DNA from 2 places in the Pelorhabdus sp. sgz311002 genome. Region 2 is predicted to be linked to the other one. Evidence: riboswitches for the same ligand, from Rfam matches in the RefSeq annotation. Region 2 holds a riboswitch; the other holds the start of a gene.
What was found. A riboswitch is a leader RNA that binds a small molecule or an ion and turns the genes downstream of it on or off. The one in region 2 is predicted to bind cobalamin.

Region 1 (5,307 bases), on a different contig from region 2:
CAACCAAGGCGTTACTTTCATTTTTTCGTCAAACTTTACAAGACTTTCTCCCATGCCATACCGCATGACAACCCAACCAAAATAATTTTCTGTTGGCTCCAGAGAGTCGGCAAAATTTGTTACCCCAAACTTCAGCGTTTTCTGATCAACTTCCGACTTGCTGCTCCCGCATCCTGCCATAACACTTACGGCCAGGCAAAACAATAAAGTTACACAGATGAATTTAGTCCATTTTTTCACAGAATTCTCCCTCTCTCATTTCCTCAATTTGCTTTCTGTGGATCCATAATGTCTCGTAGGCTATCACCCCACAAGTTAAATATTGCTACAACCATCAAGATAGCGATCCCTGGATAAAGCATAAGCCAAGGGGCAGTTTGGATATGCTGTCTCCCTTCATTGAGCATCAAACCCCATTCCGGAGTAGGCGCCTGAGCGCCGAACCCTAAAAAAGATAGCCCAGCAAGTTCCATGATCATCGTGCCAATATCCATCGCCGCTGTTACCACAATGGTCGGTAAAGCATTCGGCAAAATATGATGCCGCAAAATTTGCAGCGGCTTTGTGCCATTCGTTACTGCTGCATAAATAAAATCACGCTCACGCAATTTCAAGGTAAGACTGCGTCCCAATCGAGCATATTTAGTCCAGCTAACCACTGCTAGGGCTAAAATGGTATTTAGTATATTTCCGCCCAGCATACCGGCAATAGCAATCGCCAGCACGATTCCCGGAAAGGCTAACATCATATCAACTAAACGCATGAGCGCCATATCCACTTTACCGCCTAAATAGCCGGAAAGAATGCCAATAAACGTTCCTATCCCTGAAATAAGAACAACTAGGGATAAAGTCATAAGCAGAGACGTCCGAGCTCCATAGAGGATTCGGGTCAAGCAGTCACGGCCCAGTTTATCTGTTCCAAGTACATGTTCAGTCGATGGTGCCAACAGCGAATGCCGCATGGTCGCCTCATAGGGGTCATATGGCGCTAGCCATGGCGCAAAAATGGCAATAGCAGCAATTAACAGTACTAAAAACGAATACAATCCAAACAAAAATTTGTCTTTTTCCCTAAGTGACACTTAGTTCCCGCCTTTCTTCAGCCGTGGATCAAGCAAAGTATAAGAAACATCCACTAATAAATTCATTGCTGTATATAACACGGCGATCCAAAGCACAAACCCCTGTACCAGAGGATAGTCACGCATTTCAATAGCATGCACAGCCATCTTGCCAAGCCCCGGCCAGGAAAAAACCATCTCAATTACAGCCACCCCGCCCAGAAGCCACCCAATAGATAGCCCCAGCAAAGTAATGAGCGGTAAGCAGGCATTCGGCAGCACATGCCGCCAAATAATTTTTTTCAGAGGAAGTCCTCTAGTCTTTGCACCAATGATATAATCTTGCCCTAGTTCCTCTAGTACGGCAGTCCGCACCTGCCGCGTATATTTTGCAGACATGGCAATCGCTAGGGTAAACGCGGGCAATACGATTCGGTCCAAAGACACTACACCGCCAGCAATAGGAAACAGCCGTAGTTTCAGGCCAAAAATATACAATAAAATAAGTCCTACCCAAAAACTCGGCATGGACACGCCCACAAAAGAAAAACCGCGAATCAAATAATCTACGGCGCGATTTCTATATACAGCGGAAAGAATACCGCAAGGCACTGAAATAAGTAGCATCATAACAAGAGCTGAACCTGCTAGCGCCAATGTACCAGGCAAACATTGCCAGAGCCGCTCAGCTACAGGCATTTTTGCCGAATAGGACATGCCCATATCGCCTTGTAAGACACCAGTAACCCAGAGAAAATACTGAACATGAAATGGTTGATCGAGACCTAACTGAGCCCTTGTCTCCGCAATTGTTTCTTCCGACACAATGGTATCTCCTACCTCTAGCAGCATAGCTACTGGATCCCCTGGTGAAAGATACATTAGGCAAAATGTCAGAAAGCTTACGCCAATAAGGGTAATGCCCATTTGCAGCAAACGCTGCATAAATTGTTTTTTAGTCAAGACACCCGCTCCTTTGTTTTAGCTATATTGTTATTTGGGAACAACGCTTCTTTTTATTAACGCTTCTTTTTATTAACGCTTCTTTTTATTAACGCTTCTTTTTATTAACGCTTCTTTTTATTAACGCTTCTTTTTATTTTTCTGCAATGACTGCAACTTTTTTGTTAAGCCCTGGTAAATAGATCCAAAGAAATATCGATCTTCCCAGGCTGAATACCGTAAAGGCCAACCATATGCCATGGTTTCCTAAGAATGGTTCTCCTAATAAAAAAACAATGAGACAGCCCAATAGCGAATAGAGCATAGAATTCCTGATAGGAGTCGACAATGTTGCGCCTGCAAAAATGCCATAAAGCTGCAGCCCCCAAACAGCGCTCAAAGGAAATAGACCGACCCAATATATATACAGGTCAGCTAGTTGCTTCACTTCACTAAGATTAGTAAAAAGTCCAATCACCGCGTTTTTAAATAAACAAACCCCGCCAAACAAAAGAAATGCCGTAACCCAGCCCCAAAATGCAGTTAATTGGACTGTACTTTTGTACAACTTACCATCTTTTCCTCCTATGGCTTTCCCCACTAATATTGTAGCGGTATTGCCGATCCCGCCGAGCAAATTGGCCATAACAAAATGAATTTGCATCAATACAGCATTAGCCGCTAGTACAACCTCCCCATATCGCATGCCGTATATAGCCATCAGATTATATACTGACAAGAGGCATACTGTTCGTATAAATAAATCCCTATTGACCTTCATCATGGCGGTGAACGCCGCTATATTACAGAATATCGCCAAGGAAATCCCGGTAATTGACACTTCTTTGATATGGTAAATCAAAACAAGCCCTAGGACCGTAGCCGCTATTTCCGAAATGAGGGTTGCTGTTGCCACACCATCGGCAGCCATGCCCCCTATCCGAACAAACAGTAATACCAGTAAAATATTCAAGATGTTCATGAAGATCTGTAAACACAGGGACAGTTTGACTTTAGACATGCCTGCTAGCCAGCCATTCATTACATAGCCAGTCAATACAAAAGGCGCTCCCCAAATTCGAATATCATAATAGGTTTCTGCTAATGTCCTGACAGCATCACTCGGTGTCACTAGCATAAAAGCGGCAATTTTGATTGGATACTGCAAGACTACAAGCAGTACGCCCAAAATAAAAGCAATCGCCATAGGCCGCAACAGCGCAGAGGTAATAGTCTTTTTATCTCCTGTCCCACTAGCCTGCGCACTAAACCCAGAAGTACTAATCCTAAGAAAACCAAGCAGCCAATACATAGTATTGAAAATCAAAGTAGCAATTGCTACGCCGCCAATATAAGCCGCCTGAGGGAATCGCCCCATGACAGCCGTATCGACTACGCCAAGGAGTGGTGTTGAAATGGAAGAAATAATCAATGGAACAGCCAAGCTGAGAAATTTTTTATTATCACTACTCATTGCTGCAGCAAAAATGGTCACGATACCTCCATAATATTTTCATAATTTACACAAGAGACTGTACATTTGGTAAAACACACAAAAAAATCTCCTGACGTAAAGTCAAGAGATTTGAAAAATAATTAAAATGTTTGCTAAAAAGCATCTGTCAATTATCCAAATCCCCTCCCCGTCGCTCGCAGGTATAGCGGTGATTATAAAATAGGCAGTTCTCCTGGCTCTAGATCATAGTTTATCCAAACCTTCCCAAGACGTTTGTCTCAGTGGTATTTTTTTGGACTCACTCCCTATTACAGTGGCGGGACCGCGCCGGTACTTCACCGGACTTCCCTATTAAGCCCTTGCGGGCACCTACTTTGACATATTTAATTAACCCCTGCTCGGAAATACTAAAAAACCTCCCTGCATAAAACAGGGAGGTTTGGCATCACAAGATAAATTATTCTCATTTAATCCCCTCCCCATCGCTCGTGGGTAAAAAAACGGTGACTGACAGATAGGCAGTTCTCCTGGCTCTAGATCATAGTTTATCCAAACCTTCCCAAGACGTTTGCCTCAGTGGTATTTTTTGGACTCACTCCCTATTACAGTGGCGGGACCGCGCCGGTACTTCACCGGACTTCCCTATTAAGCCCTTGCGGGCACCTATCCCAAACTATGCAATTTTCATTATACATCATTTTACATTTCATAATTAGTATACCATTTATCACAATATATGTCAAACCTTTCAAAATATTGCGTGTTTAATTTATAATAGTATCAAGATAAACTCAAAAACAAAAACGCTTAAATCCTTTACATTCCAAGGGATTTAAGCGTTTTTCATTTTATAAATAGTAAACAGGAACATATCACCGTTAAGAAATTTAGCAGCCTTTTAAAGCGCGAATCACTGCTGCTTGATCTTTCGCGGAAAAAACAGCTGATCCAGCGACTAAAACCGTAGCGCCTGCTGCAGTAACAATATTGGCATTAGCAGGGCTGATGCCACCATCGACTTCAATTTCCGTTTTGAGATCCCGCTCTTCAATCATGCGGCGCAAACGTGCAATCTTATCGGTTACTGCTGGAATAAAGGCCTGACCGCCAAAACCAGGATTTACACTCATTAATAATACCATATCAATATCTGGCAAAACCTCTTCAATCAGGGAAAGCGGCGTTGCCGGGTTCAGCGAAACACCTGTTTTCATATTTTCTTTATGGATTTCCTGTAAGAGCTTATGAAGATGCACTGTCGCTTCGGCATGAACTGTTAGAATATCGGCGCCAGCTTTCGCAAAAGGAATTACATATTCCTCAGGCTTTTCTACCATCAAATGCACATCAAAAGGCAGCTTAGTAAAAGAACGAATAGCAGCCACAACAGGCACCCCAAAGGTCAAATTCGGAACAAAATGACCATCCATAACATCAATGTGAATATAGTCGGCTCCCACTTCCTCCAGCTTCGCTACTTCAGCGCCAAGCTGAGAAAAATCTGCCGATAAAATTGAAGGAGCTACTTTTATTGTACTCATTTTCCATATCCCTTCTTATTAGCCTGCGCTTCATGCAGAATTGTCACATAGTTTTCATAGCGGCTCGACGAAATTCTGCCTTGAGCCACAGCTTCCTTCACTTGACACTGCGGCTCTTTATCATGAAGACAGGAACTAAATTTACATGCTTGTGGTAACTCATAAAACTCGGGAAAGCAGGTTTTCACAGTATCCTCCGGCAAAGTGATTTCCGTAAAGGAAAATCCTGGTGTATCAACAACAAAGCCGCCTGACTTCAACGGAAGCAGTTCTGCGTGACGCGTTGTATGGCGTCCCCGACCAA
Region 2 (5,307 bases):
AAGTCAAAGGTGAAAGTAAGTAAAGCTGCAAAGGTGTTATCAGGAAAATAATGTAGTAGATATTCGTTTAGTTCATAGAGCGAATCTAGCGTCCAATCGCCTTTTTTGGTCATAGTTTCCGTGAGCAAGCTGCTGATTGCTGAGGTATGGAGTGCGGCGGCTACGCTATGACCTGTCACGTCAAGTAAATAACCATGCAATTTGTCGCCTGCGGCGGACCATTGATAGCCGTAAAAATCGCCGCTTACGATGTTTAGCGGTTCAAAGAGCGGAATGATCTTTACTTTGTCGTTTTCCTGGGCGATTGGCAGCATTGATTTTTGGACACGTCCTGCCAGCACCAGTTCATCCTGCAATTCATAAGTCCGTTCAAGTACTTTATTTTCCAGATTGATGTTTAAATGGTAGAGCAAATTTTGTGTTGCTTGATGTTCGGAAATTTCACCTTCAAGGCAGGCATTTACTGTTTGGATTTTTTCGACTTGTTCTTCAAGCTGTGCTTCTTTCTCGCGGAGCAGACCAATCGTATCTTTGATCTTAAGACTCATAGCAATGAAAGTTTGGCAGAGCAGACGCAGTTCTTGTGGCATATTCATGGCATCAGAACCACGGAGTGAACGGAAGTCGTCATTGGCAATTCGGTTGGCCTGCTCAGTTAGCCAAGTGATTGGTTGCTGCAATTGACGGGTTGCCCAGATTGCAATCGGGTAGATAAATAATAGCAGCAAAAGCATTTCAATTCCCATGATTTTCAGCTGTTGATACAATGGGGCCATAACTTCTTCTTCACGTATGGACCCAATAAGCGTCCAGCCTCGTTCTGGCAAAGCATGATAGGCTACTAGCACGTTCTTTCCCTGGTAGTCAATCCAGGAGGCTGTACCTGTTTGGCCAAGCTGAATTAATTGTAAATTCTCTATGGGCAGCTTCATTTTTAACTTAGCGCTTGTCTCGACTTGACCTGATTCAATGAGTTGCTCTAGATAACGCGGTTCAGTCAGCATAACGCCTGCCTGATTGATAAGCAGAATTTCGCCTGTTTTGCCAATCCAGTTATCTCGTAGTAAGTTTTCAAGCGTCTGAGTTCGGACTGATCCGAGCAAAACGCCTTGGAATTGTCCCTGATGATCATAAATCGGTGAGGAAAAATTGATAATGGAGCGGCCACTGTTGCGACCAATTACAATATCTGAGATCGAACTTTGGCCCGCAAGGGCGGCTTGATAGTAAGGCTGATTGGTTGCTTGGGGAAATTGAATCGGACGATTGAGCGTAGAAAAACGGAAGTAACCGTCTTTGTCAATATACGATAGAGAATCAAAATTTTTATTACTATGCTGTACTGACTGCAGCATATCATAGAATTGCTTATAATCAAGCTGGCGAATGGATTCTATTTCACTTAGACTGAGAATGTCATTGGCCCGTTCATCTAGCCAGTAGTTAATCAGGCGTTCCTGAAAAGCGACCCGTTGGCTGATGAGTTCTAAATTCTGCTGTTTGGTAAGTTTGACTTGATTTGCTGCATAAATTGCCATCGTGAGGAGGCTGGGCGCTAAAATTAGTAAAATTGTCCACGCACGAAACTGACGGCTTAGCGTGTCTAGTTTCATAGGGTCCTCCTTTGAATCTTTCGATTCTACATAATTGTCGAAAAATGAAGAAAAATATTATTCTATAATATTTGCGATTTCAGCGCGAACTCCTTTTTTTAGTAGGAAAATTGCAAAAATTATTCTTGTTTTTCTTTAAGAGTCTTGACGCCTTTACAACGGCTTGCTATAATTTTGGCAATTAGATAATTTAGTTTAGGTGCCGCTTTTGGAAGGTAAAAGCGGATAATAGGGAAGTCTGAGCATGGTTTTCCATGTGTAAGCGCGGGCCCGCCACTGTACCGAGGAGGTTCCACAAATTGCCACTCAGCTATCGGGGAAGGCGTGGATACTAATGAATCGGGAGCCAGGAAACCTGCCTAAACTGTAAGATAGTCTTTATGGAAAAAAAGACTTTTGGGAACGATAACTCCCAAAAGTCTTTTTTTTATGAAAAATTTATCGTGATAATGGGGGAGATTCGGTGGATTTATTACAACAAGCAATACAAAACATAGAGCCGCTTGACCAAGCCGCTATGGCGCAAGCAAATGGACATTTGCAGGAACTTTCGTCAAGTAAAGGCCAGCTAGGGAAACTGGCGGAAATGGTGGTTCAATATGCTGGCATCACTCGGCAGGAAAGGCCGCTTGCGCCTAAAAGCGCTATTATCTTGGCATCAGCCGATCATGGCGTTGCCAAACAAGGTATTAGTGCCTATCCGATCGAGACCACTAAAGAAATGACGGCAAATTATCTGCTAGCCCAAGGCGGTACGGCCAATGCTTTTGCTAATTATTCCGGTTCCGATCTTGTGGTTGTCGATATGGGTATAGCGGGAGATTTATCCTTTGTGCCAGGTCTTGTGCAACGAAAAATTGCCTATGGCACGAAAGATTTTACGGAAGGTCCAGCAATGACGCGGCAAGAAGCGATTGCCGCTGTCGAAGCAGGGATTGCTCTGGTCACAGAAAGAGTAAGACAAGGTTATACTTGCTTTTGTCTTGGCGAAATGGGAATTGGCAATACTACGGCTAGTGCAGCGATTGTAGCAGCTTTTACTGGCTTAGCTCCAGAAGTTGTAACTGGTCGGGGAACTGGAATATCAGATAGTCGCATGAAGGTGAAAGTTGAGGTTGTTCGCAAGGCTCTGGCTATAAATCAGATTGATTGCGGTGATGGTCTCGATGTACTTAGCAAGATTGGCGGGTTTGAAATCGGGGCTTTAGCAGGCGTTGTTTTAGGTTGCGCTGCAAACCGTGCGGCTGTTGTGATCGACGGACTGAATACAACAGCTGCGGCGATGATTGCCTATGCGATTTCACCGCGTTGTCAGCCCTATATTTTGTCATCCCATTTGTCAGGAGAACCAGCTCATCGCATTGCCTTATCTTTTCTTGGACTGGAAGCGTGTGTGGATGTTGGCGTAAGACTTGGCGAGGCGATCGGCGCCTCCGTCGTTGTTGATTTATTAAAGGGCGCGTGTCGTCTCTTTGATGGCGACTGGCTTAAGTCAGCAGAGGGCCTCAGTTTTTGGCGGCAAAATTTAGCTGCAATAGATCAGAGCGAGTCGGAGCTGCCAAGTATTAGGCCCTTAGATGAGGCGGCTATGGAAAAATGCCAACTTCGTCTTGACAATTTAACCAAGCCTTTGGGGAGTCTTAAAGCATTTGAAGAACTTGGGCGAAAGCTAGCAGGCATTATCGGTCAGCCACGGCCCCGATCTTGCGACAAGAAGTTGATTTTAACAGGTCCTTGCCAATCCAGCGAAAACGAGAATGAGTTTGTAGCAAAGTTCAAAGTGCTTCAAGCCTTTAGCAAGCATTTTGGCGCAGAGATTCTTGTTTGCCGTCACGAAGAAGCGTCCGAATTTCCTACAGAACAAGGTGTGAGGCAGTTGGTTCAGGCGGGAGTTGACTTTAGCAAGCAAGCCGCTCTATCAAACGAGATTATTGGCATTGGCAGCCTAGAACTTGTAAGTCAAGAGATGGCTGCAGCCAAGACCCTGCTTGCCCGAAGCGACGGCCAAACCTTACTGCCACGATTGGCAAGACTCGAACATTCACAGAACATCTGCTTTTTAGCAGGCCTAATTTTAGGTGCTGCCAGCTATGGTTGCGCAGTTGTTTTAGACGATGACGCTGCTTTAGCAGCTGCTTTGGTTGCTGTTGAGCTGAATTCGACGGTAAAAGACCATTTGGTGGCATCTCATTTGCCCTTTACGGCAGAAGCGACAGGAGCGCTGACGCAACTAGACCTTTGCGCTTATTTCTCATTGCAGCTTACGAAGCCTGCGGGAATGGGCGCTTTGCTAGGATTTTCACTCTTTAATGCTTCTTTGCATGTTTTGAGTGATATGAAAACTTTTGGCGAGGCTGAAGTTTCTGTGGCGCAGGATGGGCCAGGGGCATTGCGACAAGATAAAGCCGTGCGAGAATAGACTGTTACTTTATAAAACCGAACTCTGTGCCAAGAGCAGCTAATTTACTACGATTGCTTACAGCAAATTTACTAAAGAGATTGTTGAGATGGGTTTTGACTGTACCGACCGTAATATGAAGCTCTTGGGCGATTTCAGCATTCGAATGACCTCTGGCGACTAGTTGTAGAATCTCCTTTTCTTTTACTGTTAAGAGAATATTGGGAGCGTCCTTTTCCAAAGTGGGGGCGGCAGTCTGGTGTGAATTGTTAACAGGGAGATTCTTTGATTCTTTTTGTTTTTGATAGGCGTGCAAGGCGCTTAACACGACAGAACGAATGGCCGAAGCTGGCGTAGGTTTGGTTAAAAAAGCATTGATTTTACCATGGTTAATGGCATCAATGGTCATTTGCAGCTCGGCGTGACCGGTAATCAAAATGCGCTGGGCTTCATTGTCAAGTGCTAAGATGCGCGAAAATAATTCAATGCCATTCATAACAGGCATGCGAAAATCGGAAATAATAACAGTAAATGGGCCATGATGTTCCACTAATTTTAAAGCCTGTAAGGGGTCGCGCGTTGTGGTAACTGTAAAGGTTGCTTGTAAAATGCGGCGCAGAGAGTTTAAGTAGTTTTCTTCATCATCGACAATGAGAATTTTGGGCAGCGGTTCTGCAGCCATAGTTTTCACCTCGCTGTTATCAGTTCCTATTTTCAGGTTATGTTTGAATAATTGGACAAATTCAGCGTGGTTCCTCTATCCGATACATATAAATCTTCTTCGATGCGAATCGCTGGGTTTAAGCGAGTCTGGGAGTTTTGTCGCAATTTTGCCATATTATGATTTAAGGCAGAGGAGTTCTAGGCTTTGCCAAGAATGTAGACAATCTTAAGTGCAAAATATAAGGGGTAGATAGAATGAATGAACAAAATCCTTTATCAGGAAAGATGATTGTAATTGATCCAGGCCATGGCGGTTCTGACGAAGGCGTGGTTAGTCCTAGCGGTTGTACCGAAAAAGAAGTGACCATGCAGCTTGCCTGTCGACTTCATGATAGGCTTAAGCAACAGGGCGCTGTTGTACTTTTGACGCATTACGATGATCAGTGTGTCTGCGCGAATGCCTCATCCATTTCCGATGAACTTTTTGCCAGGACAGCGATTGCCAATAAACATATAGCCAGAGCCTTTATCAGTATTCATCTAAATGGATTTTATGACACGAGCGTAGGCGGTACGGCTACCCTTTATAAGTCTGATGACGAAGCAAGCGAAAAACTAGCAGCTTGCGTGCAT

Region 1: it holds a riboswitch for cobalamin, as region 2 does, so the genes downstream of both, AC0NJP_RS02755 (MATE family efflux transporter) here and cobT (nicotinate-nucleotide--dimethylbenzimidazole phosphoribosyltransferase) in region 2, are expected to answer to the same signal.

The regions. Positions count from the first base shown of each region.
Region 1 covers NZ_JBWBCL010000001.1:532,565-537,871, reverse strand. Annotated here, with positions in the region: gene AC0NJP_RS02770 (ABC transporter substrate-binding protein) at 1-180, opposite strand, end outside; gene nikC (nickel transporter permease) at 264-1,085, opposite strand; gene nikB (nickel ABC transporter permease) at 1,086-2,009, opposite strand; gene AC0NJP_RS02755 (MATE family efflux transporter) at 2,161-3,501, opposite strand; cobalamin riboswitch at 3,668-3,850, opposite strand; cobalamin riboswitch at 3,963-4,144, opposite strand; gene rpe (ribulose-phosphate 3-epimerase) at 4,350-5,003, opposite strand; gene rsgA (ribosome small subunit-dependent GTPase A) at 5,000-5,307, opposite strand, start outside.
Region 2 covers NZ_JBWBCL010000004.1:258,455-263,761, forward strand. Annotated here, with positions in the region: gene AC0NJP_RS08880 (cache domain-containing protein) at 1-1,613, opposite strand, end outside; cobalamin riboswitch at 1,794-1,990, shown strand; gene cobT (nicotinate-nucleotide--dimethylbenzimidazole phosphoribosyltransferase) at 2,077-4,032, shown strand; gene AC0NJP_RS08890 (response regulator transcription factor) at 4,037-4,693, opposite strand; gene AC0NJP_RS08895 (N-acetylmuramoyl-L-alanine amidase family protein) at 4,930-5,307, shown strand, end outside.